Variovorax paradoxus EPS: one gene and its partner. The protein of the gene in region 1 interacts with the protein of each later gene in a pairwise test. Links are inferred from orthologs where the notes say so. Each region holds a gene or a part of one and is shown on either strand. Other genes may lie near its edges. The genes, in order: dnaE and dnaQ.

Region 1 (7,154 bases):
CTGCTCGTGCACCGCGTCGTAGAACACCGGCGTGCCGTCGGCCGGCGTCTGTGCGGGGCGGGGCAGGCCGGGCACGCCCATGAGCGTTTCTTCGGGCGCATTGGGGTCGAGCGTCCCGCCCTTGGGAATGCGCTGCACGCCGACATGCAGGTACTTGTAGCGCAGGTGCGTGGACTCGAACATCGCCTGCACCGAGAAGGCCTCCTGCACCCGCACGCTGCCGTCGCTCGCGACCACGATGCCGTTGGCCAGCGCCTGCACCGGTTCGAGCAGGCTCTGGTCGTAGGCGACCACCAGCGAATCGGTGAGCGTGCGGTAGTCGTTCCAGCTGTCCAGCGCCAGCAGCGCGACGATGCCTGGCAGCAGCAGCGCGAGCAGGCGCGCGCGGATGCCGAAGCGCTGCGGTTCAGACCGCGGTGGGCGGGGCGGAGCCTGCGGGTCCATCGGCAATGCCCTCGAGCATGTAGCCCAGCCCGCGCACGGTGACGATCCGCACGTCGCTGTCCGCGAGCTTGCGGCGCAGGCGGTGCAGCACCACCTCGATGGCGTCGGGGCCGGCGGTGCTGTCGTTGGTGAACACCTTGGCGAAGAGCTGCGACTTGCCGACCGGCGCGCCGCTGCGCATCAGGAGCGCGGTGAGCGCGGCCTGCTCCCGCGGCGTGAGCGACAGCAGCGTGCCGCGCAGCGTGAAGGCGTGGCTCTCGCTGTCGTACGAGAGCGAGGCGCACTGCAGTCGTGGATGCTGCTTGCCGCGGCTGCGCCGCACCAGCGCCGCGAGGCGCGCCTCGAGCTCGACCAGCTCGAAGGGCTTGGTGAGGAAATCGTCGGCGCCGAGGTTCAGGCCGCGCACCCGGTCCTGCAGCGCGCCCTGCGCGGTGAGGATGAGCACGGGCGTGCGGTCGTCGGCATCGCGCATGTCGGCCAGCACGCTCAGGCCGTGCTTGTCGGGCAGGCGCAGATCCAGCACGATGGCATCGTATTCGGTGCCGGCCATGAAGGCTTCGGCGGTGCGCGCATCGGGTGCGTGGTCTGCCACGAAGCCGCTCTGGGTCAACGCCCGGATGAGCCACGAGGCCATGTCCAGTTCGTCTTCCACCAGGAGGATGCGCATGAGGGATTGCCGGTGAGTGCCGCTTGGTGCCGGTTATTTCTTCAGGCCGCGGCCCAGGTCGATGTCTTCCGACGCACGCGCGCTGGCATCGGCCGCGCGTGCGCTCAGGTCGGGCGCCAATGCGCGCCGGCCGTCGAACACGAAGCAATCGCCGTGGTAGTGCGCGCCGCCGACTTCCTCGAAGTATTTGAGGATGCCGCCTTCGAGCTGCAGCACGTGCTCCACACCTTCTTCGCGCATCAGGATCGCGGCCTTCTCGCAGCGGATGCCGCCGGTGCAGAAACTCACCACGGTCTTGCCTTCGAAATCGGCGCGATGCGCTTTGAGCGCGGGCGGGAATTCGGTGAACTTGGTGATGCGCCAGTCGATTGCGCCGTCGAAGGTGCCTTCGTCGACTTCGAAGTCGTTGCGCGTGTCGAGCAATGCGATCTCGCGGCCTTCGTCGTCGTGGCCCTGGTCGAGCCAGCGCTTGAGGGTGAGGGCGTCGACGCCGGGCGCGCGGCCGGCGGCCGGCTGGATGGCGGGATGGTCCATGCGGATGATCTCGCGCTTGAGCTTCACCAGCATGCGCCGGAATGGCTGCGTTTCGGACCAGCTTTCCTTGGTCTCCAGGTCGGCGAAGCGGGCATCGGCGCGCAGGTCGGCAAGGAAGGTGTGGATGGCGTCGGCAGTGCCCGCCAGAAACAGGTTGATACCTTCGGGCGCCAGCAGGATGGTGCCCATGAGGCCCAGCGCCTGGGTGCGGGCGCGCAGGTCTTCACGCAGCTCGGGGCTGTCGTGGATGGCCACGAATTTGTAGGCCGCGATGTTCAGGATCTCTTGCACGGGGCGCGATTCTAGGTGGCGCCGCCGGGCCGGATGCGGGCCGCCGCGGTCTTTCCCTTGCCGGCGGGGCGATTTAGGGATTGCCAACCCACATCGTGAAGGTGCCGGTTTCTACAATGGCGGGATGTTTGTTCACCTGCGCCTGCACACCGAATTTTCCGTCGTCGACGGCACCAACCGGATCGACGAAGTCATCAAGGCCGCCGCTGCCGACAAGCAGCCCGCATTGGCCATCACCGACCTGAACAACCTGTTCGGGGCGGTCAAGTTCTACAAGCAGGGGCGGGGCAAGGGCGTCAAGCCCGTCATCGGCGCTGAAATCTTCATCGAGGGGCTGGGCAAGGAGCCCGGCGTTCTCACCCGCCTCGTGCTGCTGGTGCAGAACATGGAGGGCTACCTGAGCCTGTCCGAACTGCTGGCACGCGCCTGGACGCAGAACGTGGGCCGCGGCCAGTCGCAGGCGGCCTGCAAGCTCGAATGGCTCGAAGAGCTTTCGGGTGGGCTGATCGCGCTGTCCGGCGCGCAGGCGGGGCCGTTGGGCGTGCCGCTGCTGCAGGGCCAGGGCGAGCGCGCGGCCGAGCTGGCGCTGAAGCTGGCGGGCATGTTCCCGCACCGCTTCTACATCGAACTGCAGCGCGCGGGCCGTCCCGAAGACGAGCCGCATGTCATCGCCGCCGTGAAGCTCGCGGCCCGGCTGAAGCTGCCGGTGGTCGCCACGCACCCGGTGCAGTTCGCTGAACGGCAGGACTACGAAGCGCACGAGGCGCGCGTCTGCATTTCCGAAGGCGAAATCCTCGGCAACCCGCGCCGCGTGCGCAAGTTCACCGAAGAGCAGTACTTCAAGTCGACCGCCGAGATGCAGGCGCTGTTCGCCGACGTGCCGAGTGCGCTGGCCAACACGGTGGAAATCGCCAAGCGCTGCAACCTGACGCTGGTGCTCGGCAAGCCGCAACTGCCCGACTTCCCCACGCCCTTCGTCAGCGAAGGCGTGCGCATGCCGATCGACGACTTCTTCCGGCAAGAGTCGTTCGAAGGGCTGGAGGTGCGCCTCGCGCATCTCTACCCCGACGCAGCCAAGCGCGATGCCGAGCGGCCGCGCTATGTGGAGCGCCTGGAGTTCGAGATCAACACGATCCTGAACATGGGCTTCCCCGGCTACTTCCTGATCGTGGGCGACTTCATCAAGTGGGCCAAGGAAAACGGCTGCCCCGTGGGCCCGGGCCGGGGCTCGGGTGCGGGCTCGCTCGTGGCCTATGCGCTGAAGATCACCGACCTCGACCCGCTCGAATACAAGCTGCTGTTCGAACGTTTCCTGAACCCCGAACGCGTCTCGATGCCCGACTTCGACATCGACTTCTGCCAGGGCAACCGCGACCGCGTGATCGACTACGTGAAGGACAAGTACGGCCGCAATGCCGTGAGCCAGATCGCCACCTTCGGCACGATGGCCGCGCGCGCCGCCATCCGCGACGTGGGCCGCGTGCTGGACATGAGCTACATGTTCTGCGACGGCATCAGCAAGCTGATTCCGAACAAGCCGGGCATGTCTGTCACGCTGCAGTACCCGCCCGAGAAAAAGATCGAGGGCGACAAGAACAACTACGCCATCGAGATGGAGCCGCAGCTCGCGCAGCGCATCGAGAAGGAAGAAGAAGTGCGCATGCTGGTGGAGCTCGCGCAGAAGCTCGAAGGCATGACCCGCAACATCGGCATGCACGCCGGCGGCGTGCTCATTGCGCCGGGCAAGCTCACCGATTTCTGCCCGCTCTACCAGCAGCCGGGCAGCGACTCGGCCGTGAGCCAGTACGACAAGGACGACGTCGAAGCCATCGGCCTCGTGAAGTTCGACTTCTTGGGCCTGGCCACGCTCACCATCCTGGAGATCGCCAAGGACTTCATCGTCGCGCGCCACAAGGGCCAGGAGAACTTCGCGTTCGAGAACATTCCGCTGAAGGACGCGGCCACCTACCGGCTCTTCTCCGAAGGCAAGACGGAAGCGGTGTTCCAGTTCGAATCGCGCGGCATGCAGGGCATGCTGAAGGACGCGCGGCCCACGCGCCTGGAAGACCTGATCGCGCTGAACGCGCTGTACCGTCCGGGTCCGATGGACCTGATTCCCAGCTTCGTGGCGCGCAAGCACGGCCGCGAAGAGGTCGAGTACCCGCATCCGGCCGTGGCCGAGATGCTCTCGGAGACCTACGGGATCATGGTCTACCAGGAGCAGGTGATGCAGACCGCGCAGATCCTGGGCGGCTACTCGCTCGGCGGCGCCGACTTGCTGCGCCGCGCGATGGGCAAGAAGAAGCTCGAGGAGATGGCCGAGCACCGCGAGAAATTCCGCGCGGGCGCCCTCGCCACGCACGGCATCCCGCAGGACAAGGCCGACGAAATCTTCGACTTGATGGAGAAGTTCGCGGGCTACGGCTTCAACAAGTCCCACGCCGCCGCGTACTCGCTGCTCGCGTATCACACGGGCTGGCTCAAGGTCCACTACACGGCCGAATTCTTCTGCGCCAACATGACCGTGGAAATGGACGACACGGACAAGCTCAAGCTCCTGTTCGAAGACGCCCAGAAGAACTTCGGCATCACCTTCGAGCCGCCGGACGTGAACCGCGGCAACTACCGCTTCGAGCCGGTCACCGACAAGGTGATCCGCTACGGCCTCGGCGCCGTCAAGGGCACGGGCCAGCTCGCGGTCGAGGCGGTGGTGCGGGCGCGCGAAGAGGGCGGGCCGTTCAAGAGCCTGTTCGATTTCTGCGTGCGCATCGACCGCCAGCGCATCAACAAGCGCACGGTCGAGGCGCTCATCAAGGCTGGCGCGTTCGATGCGATCCAGCAGAACCGCGCAGCGTTGATCGCCTCGGTGGACCGCGCCTTCGAATTCGCCAGCGCGACGGCCGCCAATGCCGCGCAGGTCGACATCTTCGGGGATGCGGAGCACGGCTCGGCCACGGCCGAACCTGATCTGGTCGATGCCACACCGTGGGGCGTGAAGGAGCGGCTGACGCTCGAAAAAACCGCCATTGGCTTCTACCTCTCGGGCCACCTGTTCGACGAGGTCTCGCACGAGGTGCGGCGCTTCTGCAAGCGCGAGATTGGCGACCTGCTCGACAGCCGCGACCAGCAGGTCATCGCGGGCATCGTGAGCGACTTCCGCGTGATCAACGGCCAGCGCGGGCGGCTCGCGATCTTCAAGCTCGACGACAAGTCGGAGTCCATCGACGCGACGGCCGACGAGGCGCTCATCAACGCCAACCGCAACACGCTGAAGGACGACGAGCTCGTCATCGTGAGCGGCCGGCTGCAACCCGCGCGCGGCGGTTTCGAGGCGCGCTTCCAGGTGCAGCAGGTGTGGGACCTCGCCACGGCGCGCTGCCGCTTCGGCAAGTTCCTGCGCGTGGCGGTGAACGGCAAGGCGCCGGACATCGCGCGGCTGGTGAAGGACTTTCCGCCGCGCACCGAGCAGACGGAAGTCGGTGACCTGGTGCAGGGCCTGCCGGTGCGCCTGTCGATGGCGCGCGGCGGCGCACAGGTCGAATTGCAGCTGGGCGAGCGCGCCAAGTTCTTCCCGACCGATGCCGCGCTCGCGAGCTGGACGGCGCAGGCGGAGGCGGGCAAGGCGCTGATCGTCTACGAGTGAATGGCCCCTGGGTTTCGAGGGTCGTGGAACATTTGGGCGCCTCTGGCGTCCATCTGTTTCTTCACAACCAAGCCGTTCAAGGAGGAACGATTGCCATGACCCAGATTGAGACCAAGACCACGAAGAGCACCCAGACCCTGAAGACCGCCGCGCTCGCGCTCGGCATGTCGCTGGCGATGTCCACCGCCTTCGCCCAGTACGCCGGCCCGAGCACCGTGCCGACGATGACGGTCAAGCAACTGCTGGACACCGGCAAGGACGACCAGCACGCCACGCTGCGCGGCTTCATCGTCTCGCACGATGGCGGCGAGCACTACACCTTCGCCGACGACAGCGGCCGCATGAAGGTGGAGATCGATGCCAAGCATTTCCCGGCCGGCGTGAAGATCGACGACAAGGTGCGCGTCGAGATCACGGGCGAGTTCGACAAGGACCTCGTCGGCAACAAGGCCGAGCTGGACGTCAAGCGGCTGAGCCTGGTGCGCTGATCTCCGGCGGCGGCTCCGGCCGGGGGAATCGATAACCCCCGTTCACACTGAGCTTGTCGAAGTGCTGCGCAGGGCTTCGACAGGCTCAGCCCGAACGGCCGGTTCGCAAGGCTGACTCGATCTGCTCGAGCACGGCCTCCGGCGCATGCAGCCAGTCCTTGGCGAGCACCTGCACCACCTGCCATCCGAACGCATCGAGCACGCGCGGGCGCGAGACATAGCGCTCGAGCACGTTGCGGTTCTCGTAGTGCGTCGCGGTGTCCACGAGGATGCCCAGCGCGTAGTGCCCGGCCTCCGGCGCCCGCAGCGCGAGGTCGCAGCGAAAGCGTGACTGTCCCACCTGTTCGTCGACCGCATGGCCGCGCGCACGCAGCGCGGCCGCAAGCTGCGCCGTCACCTCGTCCGCACGGGCATGCTGCGCACCGCTCGTCCGCGTGAGCGGGTTCATGCTTTCGAGCACGCGCCGCGCGGTCGCCGAATCGCCGCGCGACAGACACTCCGCATACCGCAAAAACTGCTTGAGCGCCGCGGCGCCTTCGTTGTGGTCGTTGGTGATCGCCTCGTGGCGAATCGTCGAGACCACCGCCATGTGATGCCGCGCGCGGCTGAAGATCACGTTGAGCCGCTTCTCGCCGCCGCGCTGGTTGATCGGGCCGAAGTTCATCAGCATGCGGCCCTCGGGGTTCGGGCCGTAGCAGATGCTCAGGATGATGATGTCGCGCTCGTCGCCCTGCACGTTCTCCAGGTTCTTGATGAAGAGGCCGCAGAACTGGTCGTCTTCCTCGCGCACGTACTCGGCTTCCAGCCGCGCGGCGAAGTCGGTGTCGATGGCGCCCAGCGCGTCGAGTTCGGCCTCGATCTCGGTCTGCTGCGCTTCGGAGAACGCGACGATGCCCAGGCTGCGCCCGGTCTCGCGTTTCAGCAGCTCGCGCACCAACTGTGCGATGTGGCGCGCCTCGCCGTCGTTGATGCGGTTCTCGTACACCGCATCGGTCACGCGGTGGAAGCTGATGGCGCGAGAGAGCAGGGTGTCTACATTCGCGGCGACTGATTCTTCGGTCGGCGCGCGCGACTGCACGAGGATCTC
Region 2 (4,232 bases), 220 kb from region 1 along the record:
CATGTGGTGCAGGGCGAGCGCGACTTGGTGTCCGACTGCCGCAGCCTCGCACGCTTCACTCTGCGCGGCATTCCGCCGATGGCGGCCGGCGCGGCGCGCATCCGCGTGACTTTCACTGTCGATGCCGATGGCCTTCTGAGCGTCGGCGCCAAGGAGCAGGGCAGCGGCGTCGAAGCCAGCGTGGCGGTCAAACCGTCATACGGCCTTTCGGACGACCAGATCGCGACCATGCTGCAGGAGAGCTTCTCCACGGCGCAGCAGGACATGCAGGCCCGCGCGCTCGTCGAGGCGCGCGTCGATGCCGACCGCATGCTGCTCGCCACACAGAGCGCGCTGGATGCCGACGGCGACCTGCTGAACGAGAACGAGCGCGCCGTCATCGACGCGTCGATGGCCAAGCTGCGCGAAGCCGCCAAGGGCAGCACCGACGCTGCCGCCATCGAAGCCGCCACCAAGACGCTGGCCAACGACACCGAAGCCTTTGCCGCCCAGCGCATGAACGCGGGCATTGCGCGCGCACTCGCCGGCCGCAAGGTCGAATCCCTCTAGAACAACAATATGCCCACGATCAAGATCTATCCGCATCCCGAGTATTGCCCGCAGGGCGCCGAGATCACCGCGCCCGCCGGCACCTCGATCTGCGAGGCGCTGCTCGACAACCACATCAACATCGAGCACGCCTGCGAGATGAGCTGCGCCTGCACCACCTGCCACGTGATCGTGAGGGAAGGCTTCAATTCGCTCAACGAGGCTGAAGAGGGTGAAGAAGACCTGCTCGACCGCGCCTGGGGCCTGGAGCCGCAATCGCGCCTGAGTTGCCAATCGATCCTGGCGCAGGAGAATGTGACGATCGAGATTCCGAAGTACTCGATCAATCACGCCAAGGAAAACCACTGATGAGCGCAGCGCCGGGCCGCCCCAAGCAAGCTCGCACCCTCTTGGGGGGCGGCGAAGACACGAAGTGCCGAGACTGGGGGCAGGCATGAGTCGCCAGATCGTCCTCGATACCGAAACCACCGGGCTTTCTGCCGAGAACGGCGATCGCGTCATCGAGCTCGGCTGCGTGGAACTGTTCGCCCGCAAGCTCACCGGCAACGACCTGCACATCTACTTCAACCCCGAGCGCGAGAGCCATGAAGACGCGCTCAAGGTGCACGGCCTGACGACCGATTTTCTGCGCGACAAGCCGAAGTTCGCCACGCTCGCCAACGACATCATCGAGTACCTGCGTGGCGCTGAGCTGATCATCCACAACGCGGCGTTCGACGTGGGGTTCCTCAATAAGGAATTCGAGCGCGCGGGCCTGCCGCCGCTGCGCACCTTCGTTGCCGAAGTGACGGACACGCTGGCCATGGCGAAGCTGGTGTATCCCGGCAAGCGGAACTCACTCGACGCCTTGTGCGACCGCTTTGGCGTTGACCGCTCGAACCGCACTTTTCACGGCGCGAAGCTAGACGCGCAACTGCTGGCCGACGTCTACATCAATCTCACGCGCGGGCAGGATGCGCTGCTGATCGACGTGGCATCGAACGAGCCCGCGCAGGGCACCACGGTGGTGGCGATCGACCTGAGCCAGTTCGAGCTGCCGGTGATCGCGGCGGGCGAACAGGAGCTGGCTGCGCACGAGGCGGTGTTGTCGCAGCTCGACAAATCCAGCGGCGGCCGCACGCTGTTTCGCCAAAACGGCGGAAATGCTGTGGCATAATCGAAGGCTTCGCAGACAACGCGATTGATTCCACGGCACAGCAACTCGCTGTGCCACGGGCGGTTAGCTCAGGGGTAGAGCACAGCATTCACACTGCTGGGGTCGGAGGTTCGAAACCTCCACCGCCCACCAAAATTTCACGACACGGCACCTTCGGGTGCCGTTTTCGTTGGTGCCGCCGTTTCAGCGAAAGGGCACGCTGCGATAGGGGCTGCGGGCGTCGTTCAGCAGCATGCGGTTCGTGCGCAGCAGGTGTTCCTCGCGCGCGTCGGAATAGCGCCAGATCAGGCCGGCGGCGATGTACGCGGCACTTACCTGCGACCAATCGGTATACGCCGCGCGCACCTGCGGGTTCAACGCGCCCGCGAAACCGGCGAACTCCTCGCGTCCGATGAAGCCGAGCTGCACCGCCCAACGCGAAAGGCTCGCCAACCGCACGGCATCCCAGGCGACCAGATTGGAGATCTGGGACGGCGAAACCTTGAAATGCTTGCGCAAGGCATTGACCCAGCTCGGGCTGCCCGATACCAGTTGGCTCAGGTCCGTCACCGACCGTCCGCTTTCCGCCCCCAGCGCGCGGTAGTCCAGGCTCTTGCGCGCTTTGATCTGGAAGAACGCCGGAAACCACGCATCCATGACCAGCCGCAGAACGGCTGGCGTGCTCTGGGTCGCCGCATCGACCGCGGCGATGGCCTGCCAGGTGGACAGATAGGTCGAACGCTGTCCTTCCTCCGCCAGCCACCGCGCCGTTTCCTCGAAGCTCTCACGATCGTGCACGTTCCAGACCTCGGCGATGCCGCCGCGCAACTCGTCTTCATCTTTCCCGGTAGCCACGGCATTCACGAAATCGCCGTTGAACGCGGACAGCGGCGCGCTGAGCGTGACCAGCCATTGCTCGTCTGCCGTGAGCGTCTCCGCGGTGCCGAAATGAAGCTTCTCGTTGTCGAGCAGCGCATGCCCGAGCGTGTCTCTGATGCCCATTGATTTCCCTCCAGTTTTCTTGAAACATGAATGCATCCGGATTGGATGCCGGCTGAATCGGCGTGACGGCGAATCTTAAACAGCAGTTCTCGCCTGTATTTGCACTGTCGGCCCGCGCTGACGCCAAGTCCCGCTGCATGCTGGCTGGCCACTGGCGGCAACCGCATAGAAGGAGGGAAAGGAGGCGACCATGGCTACACATCCCGATATTCCAGCTCCCGTGTCACCCAAGTTGCCGGTGGAGCCCGATGAAGGGCCGAGCACGCCCCCCGACGAGCCTACGGATCCGGAGCCGCCGCCCTCCATCTCGTGATCCGCTGGGTGGGCCGCGATAAGCTCGCGCCATGGACGAACTCGATTGCGCCGTCATTGGCGGTGGTGTGGTGGGGCTGGCAGTGGCGCGCGCATTGGCGCTCGCGGGCCGGGAGGTGCTGGTGCTCGAAGCCGAAGGTGCGATCGGCACAGGAACCAGTTCGCGCAACAGCGAAGTCATTCATGCCGGCATCTATTACCCCCAAGGCTCGCTCAAGGCGAAGTTGTGCGTGGAAGGACGGAACGCGCTTTACGCATATGCGGCGGAGCGCGGTGTGCCGCACCGGCGTTGCGGCAAGCTCATCGTGGCAACCTCCGCCGAGCAGGTGGGCCAACTCGAATCGATCCGCGCGAAAGCCGAGGCCAACGGTGTCGACGACCTCGTGCAGATCACCGCGCAGCAGGCACTGGAGATGGAGCCGCAACTGCATTGCACGGCGGCGCTGCATTCGCCCAGCACCGGCATCATCGACAGCCACGCACTCATGCTGAGCCTGCTCGGCGATCTGGAAAACGCGGGCGGCATGCTGGCGCTGAAGTCGCCCATCACGCGCGCCGAATGCAGCGAGCGCGGCATCGTCCTGATCGCCGAGGACGGAACGGCGCTGAGCTGCCGCAGCGTCGTCAATGCGGCGGGGCTCGGTGCACCGGCGCTGGCCAGGCGCTTCGAAGGGCTGCCTGCCTCGACTATCCCGACCGAGTATTTCGCCAAGGGCAACTACTTCACCCTGTCCGGCCGGGCACCCTTCAGCCGTCTCATCTACCCGGTGCCCGAGCCCGGAGGCCTCGGCGTTCACCTGACGCTCGACCTCGGCGGCCAGGCCAAGTTCGGCCCCGACGTGCAGTGGGTCGAGTCGGCCGATGACCTCGTGGTGAACCCCGCCCGCGGCCACGGCTTCTATGCCGAGGTGCGCAAGTACTGGCCCGCGCTGCCCGATGGTGGATTGATCCCGGGCTACGCCGGCATGCGGCCGAAGATATCGGGCCCCGGCGAGCCGGCGGCCGACTTCATGATCGACGGCCCCGCGTCGCACGGCGTGCCGGGGCTGGTCAATCTGTTCGGCATCGAATCGCCGGGGCTCACCAGCAGTCTCGCGATCGGCGCCCATGTCGCCCGGCTGCTGGCCGATGCCTGAGCCATCGCGCGCACAAGTCTGCACATCTGCCGCGCATGAGGGGCTTTCGAGCCTGTAACATGACACCACGCCATATGCTGGCGTGAAGCCGCCGGCGC

The links.
Region 2: the proteins of dnaE (region 1) and dnaQ interact in binary tests that used the Escherichia coli proteins (3 or more experiments, as listed by UniProt). The link is inferred for Variovorax paradoxus EPS from one-to-one orthologs.

The regions. Positions count from the first base shown.
Region 1 is NC_014931.1:3,819,295-3,826,448, reverse strand. The notes cover bases 1,709-5,779. They hold dnaE (DNA polymerase III subunit alpha), read left to right. Parts: upstream 1,709-2,060; coding sequence 2,061-5,579; downstream 5,580-5,779. Other genes in these bases: VARPA_RS17660 (YgiW/YdeI family stress tolerance OB fold protein), read left to right, coding at 5,675-5,779; VARPA_RS17670 (sulfurtransferase), read right to left, coding at 1,709-1,936. Also shown: VARPA_RS17680 (sensor histidine kinase), read right to left, coding at 1-444; VARPA_RS17675 (response regulator), read right to left, coding at 407-1,111; more of VARPA_RS17670, read right to left, coding at 1,145-1,708; more of VARPA_RS17660, read left to right, coding at 5,780-6,067; VARPA_RS17655 (AAA domain-containing protein), read right to left, coding at 6,153-7,154. UniProt on the Escherichia coli protein: DNA polymerase III is a complex, multichain enzyme responsible for most of the replicative synthesis in bacteria. This DNA polymerase also exhibits 3' to 5' exonuclease activity. The alpha chain is the DNA polymerase catalytic subunit.
Region 2 is NC_014931.1:4,036,653-4,040,884, reverse strand. The notes cover bases 1-2,843. They hold dnaQ (DNA polymerase III subunit epsilon), read left to right. Parts: upstream 1-982; coding sequence 983-1,705; downstream 1,706-2,843. Other genes in these bases: VARPA_RS18670 (DUF1266 domain-containing protein), read right to left, coding at 1,889-2,686; fdx (ISC system 2Fe-2S type ferredoxin), read left to right, coding at 559-897; hscA (Fe-S protein assembly chaperone HscA), read left to right, coding at 1-549. In the rest of the region: VARPA_RS18665 (NAD(P)/FAD-dependent oxidoreductase), read left to right, coding at 3,031-4,134. UniProt on the Escherichia coli protein: DNA polymerase III is a complex, multichain enzyme responsible for most of the replicative synthesis in bacteria. The epsilon subunit contain the editing function and is a proofreading 3'-5' exonuclease.